Regions from separate parts of the Pseudomonas sp. NLJ1 genome, predicted to be linked through region 1. Evidence: predicted binding sites of a transcription regulator. Region 1 holds the regulator's gene; each other region holds the start of a gene.
What was found. Region 1 encodes FliA, which starts transcription of late flagellar genes. Its sites were predicted from a motif close to CTAAAGTTTNNNNNNNNNNNGCCGNTAA; they were not measured.
Positions count from the first base shown of each region.

Region 2: the regulator FliA is predicted to act here: its motif matches at 2,624-2,651, upstream of R9B85_RS05445 (methyl-accepting chemotaxis protein).
Region 3: the regulator FliA is predicted to act here: its motif matches at 1,897-1,924, upstream of motA (flagellar motor stator protein MotA).
Region 4: the regulator FliA is predicted to act here: its motif matches at 2,462-2,489, upstream of R9B85_RS23165 (methyl-accepting chemotaxis protein).

Region 1 is NZ_CP137735.1:1,084,277-1,088,788, reverse strand. It holds gene flhF (flagellar biosynthesis protein FlhF) at 1-1,010, shown strand, start outside; gene fleN (flagellar synthesis regulator FleN) at 1,104-1,937, shown strand; gene fliA (RNA polymerase sigma factor FliA) at 1,934-2,674, shown strand; gene R9B85_RS04830 (chemotaxis response regulator CheY) at 2,778-3,152, shown strand; gene R9B85_RS04825 (protein phosphatase CheZ) at 3,173-3,961, shown strand; gene R9B85_RS04820 (chemotaxis protein CheA) at 3,974-4,512, shown strand, end outside.
Region 2 is NZ_CP137735.1:1,212,795-1,217,306, forward strand. It holds gene R9B85_RS05435 (TolC family outer membrane protein) at 1-174, shown strand, start outside; gene R9B85_RS05440 (tRNA-uridine aminocarboxypropyltransferase) at 216-815, opposite strand; gene R9B85_RS05445 (methyl-accepting chemotaxis protein) at 980-2,545, opposite strand; gene R9B85_RS05450 (LysR family transcriptional regulator) at 2,685-3,578, opposite strand; gene speB (agmatinase) at 3,802-4,512, shown strand, end outside.
Region 3 is NZ_CP137735.1:2,216,110-2,220,621, forward strand. It holds gene motB (flagellar motor protein MotB) at 1-977, opposite strand, end outside; gene motA (flagellar motor stator protein MotA) at 981-1,832, opposite strand; gene R9B85_RS09985 (HDOD domain-containing protein) at 1,963-3,498, shown strand; gene R9B85_RS09990 (rhodanese-like domain-containing protein) at 3,543-4,352, shown strand; gene asd (archaetidylserine decarboxylase) at 4,362-4,512, shown strand, end outside.
Region 4 is NZ_CP137735.1:5,140,962-5,145,473, forward strand. It holds gene R9B85_RS23145 (DUF6708 domain-containing protein) at 1-67, shown strand, start outside; gene R9B85_RS23150 (PAAR domain-containing protein) at 64-321, shown strand; gene dapA (4-hydroxy-tetrahydrodipicolinate synthase) at 709-1,575, shown strand; gene R9B85_RS23160 (tetratricopeptide repeat protein) at 1,912-2,310, opposite strand; gene R9B85_RS23165 (methyl-accepting chemotaxis protein) at 2,549-4,174, shown strand.

The sequences.
Region 1 (4,512 bases):
AGCCGTTGATCGAACCGCACGTCGATGCGCCCGAGGCCGCCGCTGCAGCCCCCGCATCGGCACCGGTCGACCCGCGTCTGTTCGATGCCATGCGCTCCGAGCTGTCGGGCCTGCGCGAGCTGCTGGAAGTGCAGCTCGGCTCGCTGGCCTGGAATCAGCTGCAGGGCAGCAAGCCGCAGCAGGCCACCGTCTGGCGCCGGCTGCAGCGCATCGGCCTGTCCGGGCCGATCGCCCGTGAGCTGCTGGACCTGACTGCCGAGATCGACGAGCCACGCCAGGCCTGGCGCATGTTGCTGGCGCACCTGGCGCGGATGATCGAAATCCCTGAGGTCGAGCCAATCGAAGAGGGGGGTGTGATCGCCATGGTCGGCCCGGCCGGCATGGGCAAGACCACCACCCTGGCCAAGCTGGCCGCCCGCTACGTGCTCAAGTACGGCGCGCAGAACCTGGCACTGGTGAGCATGGACAGCTTCCGCATCGGCGCCCAGGAGCAGCTCAAGACCCTGGGCCGCATCCTCAACGTGCCGGTGACCTACGTCGACCCGGGCCAGTCGCTGGCTGCGGCGCTGGAGCCGCTGCTGCGCAAGCGCGTGGTGCTGATCGATACCGCCGGCCTGCAGGCCAGCGACCCGGCCCTGCGCATGCAGCTGGACACCCTGGCCGGGCGTGGCATTGCCGCGAAGAACTACCTGGTGCTGGCCACTACCAGCCAGAAGCAGGTGCTGACTGCCGCCTACCACAGCTACAAGCGCTGCGGCCTGGCCGGTTGCATCCTGACCAAACTCGATGAAACGGCAAGCCTTGGCGACGTGCTGAGCCTTGCCATCAGTCATGAACTGCCGGTGGCCTACCTGACCGATGGGCCGCGCATTCCTGACGACCTGCACCTGCCTCGGGGGCACCAGTTGGTCTCCCGCGCGGTCAATGTGCAGCAGCAGGACGAGCCCAGCGAAGAGGCCATGGCCGACATGTTCGCTGATCTCTATCACAACCCACGGCGAGCGGGTTGATGATGAAGCGTGTGCAAGGTAGCTATGCCAAGGGGTACGCAGAATTGCCCTACGTGTGGCCTGAGTCCCAGCGAGACAAGGTAAAGAACAGACATGGGTAGCATGCATCCCGTACAGGTGATCGCCGTGACCGGTGGCAAAGGTGGCGTCGGCAAGACTAACGTTTCAGTGAACCTGTCCCTGGCGCTGGCCGAGCTTGGCCGCAGGGTCATGCTGCTGGACGCCGACCTGGGCCTGGCCAATGTCGACGTGCTGCTGGGCCTTACCCCCAAGCGGACCCTGGCCGATGTCATCGAGGGGCGCTGCGAGCTGCGCGACGTGATGCTGCAGGGCCCCGGTGGTGTGCGCATCGTGCCGGCTGCCTCGGGCACGCAGAGCATGGTGCACCTGGCCCCGGCCCAGCATGCCGGGCTGATCCAGGCGTTCAGCGAAGTCGGCGACAACCTCGACGTGCTGGTGATCGACACTGCGGCCGGTATCGGTGATTCGGTGGTCAGCTTTGTCCGCGCTGCCCAGGAAGTGCTGCTGGTGGTATGCGACGAACCCACCTCGATCACCGACGCCTACGCCCTGATCAAGCTGCTCAACCGCGACTACGGCATGAACCGTTTCCGCGTGCTGGCCAACATGGCGCAGAGCCCACAGGAAGGCCGCAACCTGTTCGCCAAGCTGACCAAGGTCACCGACCGCTTCCTCGACGTTGCCTTGCAGTACGTGGGCGCCGTGCCGTATGACGAGTGCGTGCGCAAGGCGGTACAGAAGCAGCGTGCCGTGTACGAAGCCTTCCCACGCTCCAAGTGCGCGCTGGCCTTCAAGGCGATTGCCCAGAAGGTCGACAGCTGGCCGCTGCCGGCCAACCCGCGCGGCCACCTGGAGTTCTTTGTCGAGCGTCTGGTGCAACCTACCAGCGCGGGACCTGTGTTATGAACGCCAGTGGTTTCAAGATGTACAGCCGGGCGTCGAAAGACGCCCAGTGCGAGCTGATCGAGCGCTACGCCCCGCTGGTCAAGCGCATCGCCTACCACCTGCTGGCGCGGCTGCCAGCCAACGTGCAGGTCGAGGACCTGATCCAGGCCGGCATGATCGGCCTGCTGGAAGTGGCCAACAAGTATGACGCCAGCAAGGGCGCGAGCTTTGAAACCTACGCCGGCATCCGCATTCGCGGGGCCATGCTCGATGAAGTGCGCAAGGGCGACTGGGCGCCGCGTTCGGTGCACCGCAACACCCGCATGGTCAGCGACGCGATGCGTGCGGTTGAAGCCAGAACCGGCCGTGACGCTAAAGATCATGAAGTTGCTGCCGAACTCCAATTGAGTCTCGATGATTACTACGGGATCTTGAACGACACCCTGGGCAGCCGCCTGTTCAGCTTCGACGACCTGTTGCAGGACGGCGAGCACGAAGGGCTGCATGAGGATGGCGCCAGTGGCCAGGTAGAACCTGCGCGTGGCCTGGAAGACGAGCGCTTCCAGGTTGCCCTGACCGAGGCCATCGCCAACCTGCCGGAGCGTGAGCGCCTGGTGCTGGCGCTGTACTACGACGAAGAGCTGAACCTCAAGGAAATCGGTGAGGTGCTAGGGGTCAGCGAGTCGCGGGTCAGCCAGTTGCACAGCCAGTGTGCCGCGCGCCTGCGCAGCCGCCTGGGGGAATGGCGGGCGCGTTGAGCCCGCTGTCGTTGCAGTCGTTTTCTACGTTGTACCGAATTGTAAATGCGCGCTCGGGGCCGAGCGCGTTTGAGACTGCTTGGAGGTCTACTTGAACAAAGACATGAAAATCCTCATCGTTGACGACTTTTCGACGATGCGGCGGATCATCAAGAACCTGTTGCGTGACCTGGGCTTCACCAACACCGAAGAAGCCGATGACGGCACCACGGCGCTGCCGATGCTGGAGAACGGCCACTTCGACTTCCTGGTGACCGACTGGAACATGCCGGGCATGTCCGGTATCGACCTGCTGCGCAAGGTGCGTGCCCACGATCGCCTGAAAGCCATGCCGGTGCTGATGGTGACCGCCGAAGCCAAGCGCGACCAGATCATCGAAGCGGCCCAGGCCGGCGTCAATGGCTACGTGGTCAAGCCGTTCACCGCCCAGGTGCTCAAAGAAAAGATCGAGAAGATCTTCGAACGCGTCAACGGCTGAGTCACGTCAGGGGGCGCGCCATGGATTCATCACAAACGTCTTTGGGCGAGTTCGAATCGACCCTGAAGAAGCATGCCCAGGAGCTGGTCGAAAGCCTGGAGCGGGGCCGTTTCGGCGAGGCGGTGCAGCTGATTCACGAGCTGAACCAGACCCGCGACCGCGGCCTGTACCAGGAAGTCGGCAAGCTGACCCGCGAGCTGCACAGTGCCATCGTCAGTTTCCAGATCGACCCGACCATGCCGCAGGCCGAGGAGGTCTCGCAGATAACCGACGCCACCGAGCGCCTGTCGTATGTGGTCAGGCTTACCGAGGGCGCGGCCAACCGCACCATGGACCTGGTCGAGGAAAGCACCCCGGTGCTCAACGAGCTGGCCAGCGAGGCCGCGGCCCTGAGCACCGACTGGCAGCGCTTCATGCGCCGCGAAGTGGCTGCGCCGGAGTTCCGCGACCTGGTCAAGCGCGTCGACAGTTTCCTGACGCACAGCGCCGAAGGTAACCGCAAGGTCGCCGGCCACCTCAACGACATTCTGCTGGCCCAGGACTATCAGGACCTGACCGGCCAGGTGATCAAGCGCGTCACCACCTTGGTCACCGAGGTGGAAAGCAACCTGCTCAAACTGGTGCTCATGGCCAGCCAGGTGGACCGCTTTGCGGGCATCCAGCATGACCACGATCAATTGCGCGCAGAAAAAGATCTAGAAAAACATCCGACTCGGGGTGAAGGTCCGCAGATTCATGCCGATAAGCGTGAAGACGTCGTGTCCGGTCAGGACGATGTCGATGATCTGCTGTCCAGCCTGGGTTTTTAAGGAGCACCTTTGATGAGCTTCGGCGCCGATGAAGAAATCCTCCAGGATTTCCTGGTAGAAGCCGGCGAAATTCTTGAGCAACTGTCCGAGCAACTGGTCGAGCTGGAAAGCCGGCCCGACGATGCCGACCTGCTCAATGCGATCTTTCGCGGTTTCCACACTGTAAAAGGGGGCGCCGGCTTCCTTCAGCTGAACGAGCTGGTGGAGTGCTGCCATATCGCCGAGAACGTGTTCGACATCCTGCGCAAAGGTGAGCGCCGGGTCGACGCGGAACTGATGGATGTGGTGCTCGAGGCACTGGATACGGTCAACAGCATGTTTGGCCAGGTGCGTGAGCGCAGCGAAGTGACCCCGGCTACTCCCGAGCTGCTGGCGGCACTGTCGCGCCTGGCCGAGCCGGGGGGCGCCGAAGCCGTTGCCGCGCCGGCCCCTGCGGCACCGGTGCCGGTTGCCGAAGCTCCGGCCGAGGAGCAGGACATCACCGACAGCGAGTTCGAACAGCTGCTCGATTCGCTCGATGCGGTCAAGGCACAAGCTGCGGTCGACGAGCA
Region 2 (4,512 bases), 130 kb from region 1:
CTGTACAACGCCGACCGCCGCTACACCGAGGTGCGTTACACCGAGGAGTTCTCGCGCTATCGCGTGCTGGCGACCATGGGCGAGCTGCTTAGCAAGCAACGTATTTCGCTGCCGCCGGAAGCGCTGGCTTCCACCGAAGTACGCACCGAGGCGCGCTTGCCTGACATGCGCTGATCAGGTTTGAGATTTTGGGGCCGCTTTGCGGCCCCCTGCCCTCACTCGCTACCATGGTTACGCTGGAACGTCTCCAAACCCATGGCCTTGATCTGGCCTTCTATCAACGCCTCGAACGGTGCCAGCAGCGCATCGAAACAGGCAGGCTGCTCCAACGCGTTCAACGCCCCCACCACGGCCTCGATAGTCGATAACGCCCCCGCCTGCGGCGCCTTGCGCAACCGGTAGCGTGAAGGCGCGACAGCCCCCAGCGTCACCCGCGGCAATGCTTCCAGCAACGGGTTCAGGTACAGCAGCTTGCGCGCCTTGCGCCAGGTGCCGTCGGGCACGATCAACAGCAAGGGTTGGTCGTCCGTCGCGCCATAGGCCAGCAACTCCTGGGCGTCATCGCCCGGGAACAGCAGGGCTGCCCGGTAACCAGGGGTCGCCAGCAATTCATTCAGGTCATCGAATACCTCGCCTACCCGCAACTCGGCGTTGTTCAGGCCAAGGGCGGCCAGGCGGGCGGTATTCAGGGCATGGGAGCTTTCACTGGGATGCTGCAGCAGGATGACGCGGGTGCGGCTGTCGAGTGCGGGGATCAGTGAGCATAGGCAATGGTCGAGCGGGCGCTGGCAGCGCTCGCAGCGGGGTCTGGGCATGGGGTTCTCCTTGGCGGGAACAGTTTGCCACAGAACCGGGGCCCGCTTTGCGGGCCTTTCGCCGGCAAGCCAGCTCCCACAGGATCACCACAGACCTGGGCCTTGTGCAACACCTGTGGGAGCTGGCTTGCCGGCGAAAGGGCTGCAAAGCAGCCCCTGCGATTTCAGCGGTTGAACCGCTCCGCCAGGCTATGCAGGTACTCCGCCATGCGCTCCAGGTCCTGGCTGATTTCCGCGCCCTGCCTGGCCTGCCCGGCACTCTGGTCGCACAGGTGGGCTATGCGCACGATCTGCTGGTTGATGTCCTCGGCCACATGGCTCTGCTGCTCCGATGCCGTCGCCATCTGCTGGCTCATGCCGGTGATGCGGCTGACCGCCTGGGCAATCCCGCTCAACGCTGCCTGCACCGCCTCGACACTGTGCACACTGTCCCGCGAGATCTGCTCGCCGCGGCTGGCGGTGCTCACCGCACGCTCTGCCCCGGCGCGCAACGAAGCAATGATCTGGTGGATCTCTTCGGTCGAAGCACGGGTGCGCTGGGCCAGTGATCGCACTTCGTCCGCCACCACGGCAAACCCGCGCCCCTGTTCGCCGGCACGCGCCGCCTCGATGGCCGCGTTGAGCGCCAGCAGGTTGGTCTGCTCGGCGATCGAGGTAATCACATCGACCACGCTGCCGATCGACTGAGTCTGCTCGGCAAGCGCATTGACGGCCTGGCCGATATCGTTGACCGCATTGCTCATGCTGCCCATGGCTTGCAAGCTCTGCATGGCCAGCTCGCTGCCCTGCTGCGCCAGCTGGTCGGCATCACCGGCTGCATGCGCCGTGCTCTGCACGTTATGGGTAACCTGCTGGATGGTCGCCGCCATCTGCGCGATGGCGGCGGCGGACTGGTCGGTCTCGTTGCGCTGGCGGTCGAGCATCTGTGCCTGGGCATCGGACAAGTCGGACGACTGCGCCGCCCGCGACTTCACCCCGACCCCTGCATCCACCAGGCGGGTCAGCGCCGTTTGCAGGCGCGCTTCCTCACTGATGATGGCCAGGTCGAGCTGGCCTTGCAGGCCCGGGTTATCGCTGTAGGTCAGCGCCACCAGCGGGCTGGTGAAGGCCTTGGGATGTTCGGCCAGCGTGCGGCGGACGGCCTGGTTCTGCCGGTGCTCGACCAGATACCAGGCCACCAGCAGGCTGGCCATCAACACCCCGAGCGCCGCGTAAGGCGCTAGCCACAGGTAGCCCGCTGCCGACACCAGGCCAGCACCGATCAATGGCCAACCGTGGCCCAGGCCATGCCCCAGGCGGGCCACCCACGGCACCGGTGCGCGGCCGGCCCGCAAGCGCGCGTACAGCGCCTCGGCACGGCGGATCTGCTCACGGGTGGGCACCGAGCGCACCGACTCGTAGCCACTGATGCGGCCCTGCTCGTAGATGGCCGTGACATAGGCGCTGACCCAGTAGTAATCGCCGTTCTTCGCTCGGTTCTTGACCACGCCCATCCAAGGTTTGCCTTGTTTGATGGTTTCCCACATGTGGCCGAACACGGCCGGTGGCATGTCCGGGTGGCGCACCAGGTTGTGGGGTTGGCCGACCAGTTCGTCGTAGGTGAACCCGCTGATCTCCACGAAAGCGTCGTTGCAGTAGGTGATGCGGCTGTTGAGGTCAGTGGTGGAAATCAGGCGTTGGTCGTTGGGAAAGGTTCTTTCGTGCTCAGTGACGGGCAAATTCATGCGCATCTTGGGCAATCCTTGCAGGATTAAAGGGAGGTAGTCAGCAGCACACGCTGATTTGATATATAGCAGGGCGCCATTATGTTGTCGGTCAGCGGCGCCAACAATTTAACGAGCACCGACGAAATACAGCATGTGCCGAACTTCAGCCCACGATGAGCTGGCTTTTGAGCAGGTCGCGGAAGGTCTGGATCAATGGCTCGCGACTGCGCCCGCGGCGAATGATCAGCGAAAACGGTGCCTGGTAGCCGAAGGTCGACGGCGACAGCACGCGCAAGTCGCCCTTGTCGACCCAGGCCTGGGCATAGTGCTCGGGCAGGTAGCCGATGTAGGCCCCGGACAGGATCAGGATCAACTGCGCCTCCATGCTCTCCACGGTTGCCGCGCTGTGCTTGAAACCATGCCGGGCCAGCTCGGCCTGGCTCCAGTAGCCACGCCCGACCATGCGCTGCTGGGTCACCACTTGCTCGGGAATGCGCCGCTCGGCATACAACGGGTGGCGGCTACTGCAGTAAAGCCAGTGCTGCTCACGGTACAGCGGCTGGTAGAGCAGCCCGCTCATGCGCGAGGAAAACGCCCCGATGGCCAGGTCCAGGCGGTTGTCCTGCACGCCCAGTTGCAGCTCGTAAGGGCTGGACACCGACAGGTGAAGATGCACCGCCGGGTGTTCCTGGCTATAGGCGCCGATGGCCTCGGCCAGCGGCAAGGCCCGGTCACCGACCGTGGAGTCGATCACCCCCAGGTTGAGGGTGCCGCGCAACTCGCCCTTGAGGGCGGCGGCATACTGTTCGAAACCGTCCAGCTCGGCCAGCAGGCGCAGGGTTTCCTGGTGGAACAGCTCGCCTTTGCTGGTCAGGCTGAACCCGCCACGGCCACGGTGGCACAGCACAATCCCCAGGGCGCCTTCCAGTTGGCTCATGTAGGTGCTGATGGCCGAGGTCGACAGGTTCAGTTCGCGCTGGGCATTGGCAAAGCCCTGGTGGCGCACCACGCTGACGAAGATGCGCAGCAGTTTCAGGTCGGGCAAGGTCGAGGCCATGGTGCAACGGTTCCGCAAGGGTATTTGCGCGCAGTCTAACCGCTCTGCGCCATTAGTTCAGAAATTCCTGAACTAAGTATTTGCCGGTAGCGATTTTTCCCCGGCACTACCTTCAGCAGACTTGGCCGAAATGTCCCTGCCCGCCAGCAAGACCAAACCTGAAAGGCGCGCGGCGGCACAGGTTCGAACAAACAGAACAATCGACCGACTGATGAGGCCCACCGTGGACAAGATCCTCCACCAACCACTGGGCGGCAACGAAATGCCGCGTTTCGGCGGCATCGCCACCATGCTCCGTCTCCCCCACCTGCAAAGTGCCCAAGGCCTGGACGCCGCCTTCATCGGCGTGCCACTGGATATCGGTACCTCGCTGCGCTCCGGCACCCGCTTCGGCCCGCGCCAGATCCGCGCCGAATCGGTGATGATCCGCCCGTACAACATGGCCACCGGGGCTGCACCGTTCGACTCGCTGTCGGTGGCCGACATCGGTGACGTGGCGATCAACACCTTCAACCTGCTGGACGCCGTGCGCATCATCGAAGAAGCGTATGACGAGGTCCTCGAGCACAACATCATTCCGCTGACCCTGGGTGGCGACCACACCATCACCCTGCCCATCCTGCGCGCGCTGCACAAGAAGCACGGCAAGATCGGCCTGGTGCACATCGACGCCCATGCCGACGTCAACGACCACATGTTCGGCGAGAAGATCGCCCACGGCACCACCTTCCGCCGCGCCGTGGAAGAAGGCCTGCTCGATTGCGACCGCGTGGTGCAGATTGGCCTGCGCGCCCAGGGCTACACCGCCGATGACTTCAACTGGAGCCGCCGCCAGGGCTTCCGTGTGGTCCAGGCCGAAGAGTGCTGGCACAAGTCGCTGGAACCGTTGATGGCCGAAGTGCGCGAAAAGGTCGGCGGTGGTCCGGTGTACCTG
Region 3 (4,512 bases), 1.1 Mb from region 1:
TCTTCGAAGATGTTCAGCTTCTGGCGCAGTTCACGCGGCTGCATGGGTGCCTGCCCGGCCTCCCCTGGCGCAGCCGGTGCCGCAGCAGCCGGCGGCGCGGGCTCGGCAGCCGGTGCTTCTGGCGCGCCCTGCTCGCCTTCGATATTGCGTTGGGCCTTCTTGGTCAGCACGATGATGTCGATACGGCGGTTGACCGGGTTGAACGGGTCCTTGCGGTCGAACAGCGACGACGAGGCGTAGCCCACCACCCGTGCCACCTGGCCGTCCGGGTAACCACCAGCCACCAGCGCGCGGCGTGCGGCGTTGGCGCGGTTGGCCGACAGTTCCCAGTTGCCGAACTCGCCAGTGCCGGCATACGGCTTGGCATCGGTGTGGCCACTGATGCTGATCTTGTTCGGCACCGCCTTGATGGTGTCGGCCATGGCCAACAGGATGTCCTCGAAGTACGGCTGCAGGCGCGCGCTGCCGATGTCGAACATCGGCCGGTTCTCGGCGTCCATGATCTGGATGCGCAGGCCGTCCTGGGTGATCTCGAACAGGATCTGGTCCTTGAACTTCTGCAGCTGCGGGTTCTCTTCCACCTTGTTCTGCAATTCCTGCAGCAGCAACTCCAGGCGCTCACGCTCGACCTGCTCGGCCATGGTCTCCACCTGGTCCTTGTCCAGCTGGATGCTGGTATCAGGCGTCGGCTCCGACTTGGCTTCGGGGTTGATGGTCTTTTCCGGCGCCAGCTGAGGCGAGCCACCCAGGTCGATGACGTAGGGCGTACCGCTTTCCGAGAAACCGATCGGGTCCTTGAAGTAGCCGGCAATGGCGATCTTCTGTTCCGGCGTGGCCGTGGACAACAGCCACAGCACCAGGAAGAACGCCATCATCGCCGTGGCGAAGTCGGCGAAGGCGATTTTCCAGGCGCCGCCGTGGTGGCCGCCGCCATAGCGCTTGACGCGCTTGACGATGATGGGCTGATTGTTCTCCATGACTCAGCGACCGCGAACCGCTTGTTCCAGCTCGGCGAAGCTTGGGCGGTGCTTGGGGTACAGCACCTTGCGCCCGAACTCGACCGCCAGCGACGGCGGCATGCCCGAGGCCGAGGCCACCAACGATGCCTTGATCGATTCGTAGAGGTTCAGCTCTTCCTTGGCATCGTGCTCCAGGCACTTGGCCAACGGGCCGAAGAAGCCGTAGGCCGCCAGAATACCGAAGAAGGTACCCACCAGTGCCGCACCCACATGGAGGCCGATGGAGGCCTGGTCACCCTCGCCGAGCGAGGCCATGGTCACCACGATACCCAGTACCGCCGCAACGATACCGAAGCCGGGCATGCCGTCGGCGATACCGTTCACCGCATGGGAAGGGTGCTCCAGCTCTTCCTTCATGCTCAGCAGTTCCATGTCGAACAGGCCCTCGAGTTCGTGCGGGGCCATGTTGCCGGTGGACATGATGCGCAGGTAGTCGCAGACGAACGCGGTCATGCGCTCATCGGCCAGCACCGTCGGGTACTTGGCGAAGATCGGGCTGGCGGCGGCATCCTCGATGTCGGCCTCGATGGCCATCATGCCTTCGCGCCGGCTCTTGTTGAGGATCTCGTACACCAGGCCCAGCACTTCCAGGTAGAAGGCATGAGTGAAGCGCGAGCCGAACATCTTCATCGACTTCTTGATGACGTGCATGGTCATGTGGCCAGGGTTGGCCTGCAGGAATGCACCAAAGGCCGCACCGCCGATGATCAGTACTTCGAACGGCTGGATCAGTGCCGCGATCTTGCCGTGGGAAAGCACGTATCCGCCGAGCACGCTCGCGAATACGACGATGATGCCGATAATTTTAGCCATAGGTTCAAAGCACTTGCTGTCGTGGTCAGGGGAAGAGACGGGAGCTTTAAAACTCTTCTTCTACTTATCGGCAGAACTGCGCCAGACTATAGCCACTCAATGCGAAAAGCCAGTTCGGACTGATGTCAAAATGCCAATTGAAACCAAGGTGCCCGCTCAGGCTCCACGTACGCTAGAGGCCTGGGTAAAGCTGCTCGAGAGTGTTCGCATCCCCGTGCCGAAGCACAGCTACGACCGGGTCATGGCGGCCATCCACGATAGCCGCCGCTCGCTGCGCGATATCGCCGAACTGATGCAGGACAGCCCGGCACTGGTGCTGTCGGTGATGCGCGAAGCCAATCACCCCACCAATGCCAGCCTGGCAGAACCCGCCGAAAGCCTGGAAGTCGCCCTCAACCGCCTGGGCCTGGAGCGCAGCGAGCAGCTGCTCAAGCGCCTCCCGGCAGTGCCCGTCGAAGAGATCCCGCCGGTACTGTGCCAGTTCCAGCTGATCAGCCAGCACGCCTCGCAGCAAGCCAGCGGCCTGTTCGCCAGCCGTCTGGCACGGCTGTGGCAGGAAATCCACTGGGGCAGCCTGTTGTTCCTGTCGCCGCTCTGGCCGCTGGCGCTGGCCTACCCCAAGCTGCTCGATACCTGGGAACTGCGGGTTATCCACAAGGGCGAAGACGCCGCACATGTCGAGGACGAACTGTTTGGCGTGCGCATCATGGAACTGTGCCAGACCATGGCGGAGTACTGGCGCCTGCCACAATGGGTGACCCAGGGTTACCGCCTGCTGCTGGAAGAGCGAGAACAACTGGCCCAGGTGCTCAGCATCGCCCGCGACCAGGACCTGCTCAGCCAGCAACACCGCCTGGACGCCGAGCCTGGTCTGCGCCGCTGGTTCAACCAGCCGGCCAACACCGTGCTGCTGGCCAACAACCTGGCCCTGGCAGCACAGGTGGGCTGGGACAACCCGCACCTGCTGCGCTGGCAGCTGCTGACCGCACTGTACCTGCAGACCTCGCTGGAAGACGTACAGCAACAGGTGCACCAGCAGGCTGCGGCCAGCGCCCGCCGCCATGCCCAGCATGCCCTGTTCCACCCAGCCGAAGCGCTGATCTGGCCCTGGCACCAGCGCCGCCCGCACCCGGACATGCTGGCTCCGCCACCGCCGACCAACGACGAACTGGCACGCTGGCGCAAGCTGTGCCAGGACCTTCTGGCCCAGCCCAGCCCGTTTACCAACAGCGTGCACCTGGCCACACAGGTTATCGAGGCCCTTCTGGCCGCTGGCATGCAGCGGATCCTGCTACTGAGCCTGGACAGGGCCAACGACCAGCTGCGCGTGCAGCAGATGGCCGGCCTGCCCAAGGAAGCCGGGGCGCTGGTGCTGCCAGTGGCGCAGAACAAACTGCTGCAGAAGCTGCTGGCCCAGGCTGGGCAATTGCGCATCACCCCGGAAAACCACAGCCAGCTCTCGGCCCTGCTGCCAGCCCCGCTGCGTGCCTTGTTCCGCAGCGAGCACGTACTGCTGCGCTCACTGGCCGTGAACGATCAGGTGCTGATGCTGATGGTGGCTGACCAGGGCTGTCGGCCGCTGGCCGATGTCAGCGTGCAAGCCTTCGGCAAGACCGCACAGTGCACTGAACGGGCGCTGTCGGTGTTTGCCAACCGCAAGGCCTGAGCCTTGCGCTACAATCGGCCCTCTTTCCACACTGGAGACCGTGGATGACTGACTTTTCCGGCCTGCCCCTGGTGATCGAAGCTGCGGACCTGCTGCCGCGCCTGGATTCGCCACAGCTGATCCTGGTCGACCTGAGCAGCGCCAACCGCTATGTCAGCGGGCATATCCCCGGCGCACGCTTCGTCGAAGGCAAGCGTACCCAGCTCGGCCAGCCCCCCGCGCCAGGCCTGCTGCCGGCCCTGGGCGAGCTGGAAAAACTGTTCAGCGAACTCGGCCACCGCGACGATGCCGTGTATGTGGTGTATGACGATGAAGGCGGCGGCTGGGCCGGGCGCTTCATCTGGCTGCTCGACGTGATCGGCCACAAGCGTTACCACTACCTCAATGGCGGCATCCAGGCCTGGCCTGCCGACAAACTCTCCACAGAGGTACCCGCCAGCGGCAACACACAGGTGCACCTGCGCATCGACAGTTCGCCCACCGCCACCCGCGAGTACCTGCAAAGCCGCCTGGGCGCCAACGACCTGGTCATCTGGGACGCCCGTGGCCCGCAGGAATTCAGCGGCGAGAAAGTACTGGCAGCCAAGGGCGGCCACATCCCCGGCGCAATCAACTTCGAGTGGACCGCCGGCATGGACCTCAACGACCACCTGCGCATTCGCCAGGACATCGCCGAAGTCCTGCAGAACCTGGGTATCACCCCCGACAAGGAAGTGATTACCCACTGCCAGACCCACCGCCGCTCCGGTTTCACCTATCTGGTGGCCAAGGCCCTCGGCTACCCACGCGTCAAGGCCTACGCCGGCTCGTGGAGCGAATGGGGCAACCACCCGGACACGCCTGTAGAAGTCTAAGGAACCTGCATGAAATCCCGTTTGTTCATCATCAGCCAGTACCTGCTGCCGCACCACCTGCTGTCGCGGCTGGCCGGCTGCATCGCCGAGTGCCGCGTGCGCTGGTTCAAGAACGCCTTCACCGCCTGGTTCGCCAAGCGTTATCAGGTCAACATGAGCG
Region 4 (4,512 bases), 1.6 Mb from region 1:
GGTTGATTGGCCTGAGGAAATGGACCGTGAATCGCGTACTGGGCCATCAGAAGGAGAAGCTCAATGAACCCTGTCGTACTTGTAGGTCATCGACATGTCTGCCCGCTACATGGCACCAACCAGGTGGAAAGCGGCAGTGCCACGTACACCTTCAATGGCAGGGCGGTTGCCAGGGTGGGGGATCGGACCACGTGCGGCGCTGTGATCGAAAGTGGGGCTGAGCATTTCCTGATCGAAGGCGCGGCCGTGGCGCGTAAAGGTGACAGGACGGATCACGGGGGTGTGCTGGACGAGGGCGATGCCGGGTGGCTGCTGGATTGATCAAATGCCTCTTGTGCAAGATCGGGCCTGCAGGGTACGTGCACCGCTTGTGAGTTCACTTCCCTGGGCAAAAGCGCAGCCCAATGGGTTTGCGATCTCGGTGTTGACACCGGGTACGCCGCGCCACCATTATCCAGCCATATCCACGCAACGGGCTTGCCGGCATGTCCATTTTCAACCACGCCATTTCCGCTTCGGGCTTCATCGCCCAGGCAGACGCGTGCGTTGCCGTTGCCAAGAAATCCAAGAAACAGCCGCTCATCTGACCGAGGCGCGCTGTCTCGTCAGGTGGGCTGACGAGACAGAAGGCGCCAGGTATCCCTGCCAGACCACTTCGACTCTTCGCCCTGCTGACGCTGACTTTCGGTCAACATCAGGAGTTTTTGCATGTCGAATTTCCGTGGTATCTGGATCGCCCTCGTCACGCCATTGCGCGCCAATGAAATCGACTTCGCCGCCCTGGAAAAACTGGTGAAGAAGCTGCTCGAAGAGGGAGTGGCCGGTTTTGTGGTGTGCGGTACCACGGGCGAGGCGGCGGCGCTGTCCAAGGCCGAACAACTGGCCGTGCTGGATGCTGTGCTGGCCTGGGTGGAACCGGGCAGTGTGGTGATGGGGCTGTCGGGTTACAACCTGTGCGAACTGTTGGCCTTCCAGGTTGAAATCCAGCGGCGTGACATTGGCGGGCTTCTGGTCCCTGCTCCGTGCTACATCCGGCCTTCGCAGGCCGGCATCGAGGCGTTCTTCACCAGGGTGGCGGATGCCGCCAGCGTGCCGGTGATCGTCTACGACATTCCCTACCGCACCGGGGTACGCATCGAGCGTGAAACCCTGCGCCGCATCGTGCGCCATCCGCGCATTGCGGCGGTGAAGGACTGCAGCGGCGACAGCGAGACCACCATGGCCCTGATCCAGGACGGCCACGCCCAGGTGCTGGCCGGTGAGGACGTGCAGATCTTCAACAACCTGTGCCTGGGTGGCTCGGGAGCCATTTCGGCTTCGGCGCATGTGCGCGCCGACCTGTACGTGCGCATGCTGCAGCAGGTCGACAATGGCGACTGGGTAGCCGCGCGCGGAACGTTCTATCAGTTGCTGCCGTGGATGAAAATGGCCTTTGCCGAGCCCAACCCGGCTGTGATCAAGGCGGCATTGCAGGTGGAGGGGCTGATGACCGACGAACTGCGCGAGCCCATGCAAGCCTGCACGGAAACGACCCGGGGCAAGCTGCAAAGCGTGCTGGCTTCGCTCGGCGCTTGAGGACGCTCGTTTGGCGCGCCCTTTGTAGGAGCAGCCTTGTGCTGCGAAGAGGCCGGTACTGACAATGCATATCTGTTGCCTGTACCGGCCTCTTCGCAGCACAAGGCTGCTCCTACAGGGCCCCTGCTAAATCCAATGAATTATGTTTCGTTGCAGCACTGCTTCGCGGGTGAACCCGCTCCGACAGGTATGGCGCTGGTTTCAGGTACCCTCGGTTCCTGTGGGAGCGGGCATGCCCGCGAACACCGGCAACGGCGGTGCCATCCACCGCGTTGGCTGATCAGGCTTGAGCGGGCTATTTGCGCTGCCACACTTCGCCTTGCTCGCTGAGCGTCGTCAGTGCGCAGCCGTGGGCAGCATGCCGGAGCCTTGGGCCTTGTGCGCGGCCTCTATCAACTGCAGGTTGCGGCTGCGCAGGGCGTGGTTGTTGCCGACCCGCAGGTTGGAGCGCAGCGCCAGGGTCTCGGCCTGCTCATACTGCCCTTGTTGAAGGCGCAGAACACCAAGGTAATGCAACGTTGCCGGGTTGTTCGGTTGAATGTGCAGCGCGCGCTCCAGGGTGGCCGCCGCCTGGTCCAGCTGGCCGTCGGCATATTGTTGCGAGGCGGTTTCGATCAGCACGGTCGAAGCATTATTGCTGCGTGTGGGCGCGGAGCGTTCACCGGCCAGTGCGCTCGGTGCCGTGAATGCGCTGAACAACAGGAACAAGGCTGACAGAACAGGTGTGCTGGGCATCGGCAGAGGGCTCGACAGGTGTTGGGCAGGCCCCCGCTTGGCGAGGGGATGCTATCGACCGGGAGTACCAGCCGAAGTTCCCGCTTGAACACGCCACGGCCTGCCCCCGGCGACATCTGTTCGATTACCGCCCATAACCGCATCCTGGCGTCTCAAGCCTGTGCCCGTACCTCCGATAGCAGCACACCCACCGTCGAATCATCGACCAGAAGTGGTGCCAACAAGGAGTACTGCCCGCATGCTTGCCAACCTGAAGATCCGCACCGGAATGTTCTGGGTGCTATCGCTGTTCAGCGTGACTCTGCTGTTTTCCACCGTCAGTGCCTGGCGGGCTGCGGTGGGCAGTGACCAGCAGATCACCGAACTGGACCAGACCGCGCACCAGTCGGACCGGTTGAACAATGCATTGCTGATGGCGATTCGCGCCAGCGCCAATGTGTCCTCGGGCTTCATCGAACAGCTGGGTGGTCATGAGGAAAGCGCCAGCAAGCGCATGGCGCTGTCTGTCGAGTTGAACGACAAGAGCCAGAAGCTGGTGGACGAGTTTGTCGAGAACGCCCGTGAGCCTGCGTTGCATGCACTGGCATCCGCGCTGCAGGCCACCTATGGCGAGTACGCCAAGGCGGTCGCAGGGCAGCGTGAGGCAACCCGTCAACGTTCGCTCGAGCAGTATTTCAAGGTCAATACCGACGCCGGCAACGCCATGGGCCGGCTGCAGGCGCTGCGCCAGCAACTGGTCGCAGCATTGAGTGAGCGCGGTCAGCAGATCATGCTGGAATCCGACCGGCGCCTGGCGCGCGCCCAATTGCTGAGCATGGGGCTGCTGGGCGTGACGCTGTTATTGGCGGCGCTGTGCTGGGCTTTTGTTGCCCAGCGTCTGCTGCACCCGCTGCGCGAAGCCGGGCGGCACTTCCAGCGCATTGCTGGCGGCGACCTGAGCGTGCCGGTGCAGGGGCAGGGCAGTAACGAGATTGGTCAGCTGTTCCATGAACTTGAGCGCATGCAGCAGAGCCAGCGCGATACCCTGGGGCAGATCAGCAGCTGTGCCAGGCAACTGGACGCAGCGGCCACGGCGCTGAATACGGTCACCGAGGAAGGTGCCAACAACCTGCGCCAACAGGGCCAGGAACTGGAGCAGGCCGCCACCGCTGTCACCGAAATGACGACGGCCGTGGAGGAGGTTGCGCGCAATGCCATCACCACCTCGCAGACCACCAGCGAATCCAACCAGCTGGCAGCGCAAAGCCGCCGGCAGGTCAACGACAACATCGACGGTACCGAGGCCATGACCCGGGAGATCCAGGCCAGCAGCGCGCACCTGGAGCAACTGGTCGGGCAGGTGCGGGACATTGGCAAGGTGCTGGAAGTGATTCGCTCGGTGTCCGAGCAAACCAACCTGCTGGCACTCAATGCCGCCATCGAGGCGGCCCGTGCGGGCGAGGCCGGGCGCGGCTTTGCGGTGGTGGCGGATGAAGTGCGTACGCTGGCCTACCGTACGCAGCAGTCGACCCAGGAAATCGAACAGATGATCGGGCGCGTGCAGGCCGGCACCGAAGCGGCCGTGGCCTCGATGCAGGCCAGCACCAGCCGCGCTCAGTCGACGCTGGACGTGACCCTGGCCTCGGGGCAGGTGCTGGAAGGCATCTACAGTGCGATCGGCGAGATCAACGAGCGTAACCTGGTGATTGCCAGCGCAGCCGAAGAGCAGGCCCAGGTGGCGCGAGAGGTGGACCGCAACCTGCTGAACATTCGCGAGCTGTCGACATTCTCGGCCGCGGGGGCGCAGCAGACCAGTGAGGCGAGCAAGGCGTTGTCGGGGTTGGTGGGGGAGATGACGACGTTGGTGGGGCGGTTCAAAGTTTGAGGTCTGTCGGGCAGGCTGCGGGAGCGGGCGCGCCCGCGAACACCGGCGCAGCCGGTGCCATCCACCGCATCGCCTGCTTCGCGGGTAAACCCGCTCCCACAGGGTCCTCACCAGCTGACGGAATGCGCCATGCCTGTGGGAGCGGGTTCACCCGCGAACACCGGCGCAGCCGGTGCCATCCACCGCAGCGGCTGCTTCGCGGGCATGCCCGCTCCCACAGGGTCCTCACCAGCTGACGGAATGCGCCATGCCTGTGGGAGCGGGTTCACCCGCGAACACCGGCGCAGCCGGTGCCATCCACCGCATCGCCTGCTTCGCGGGCATGCCCGCTCCCACAC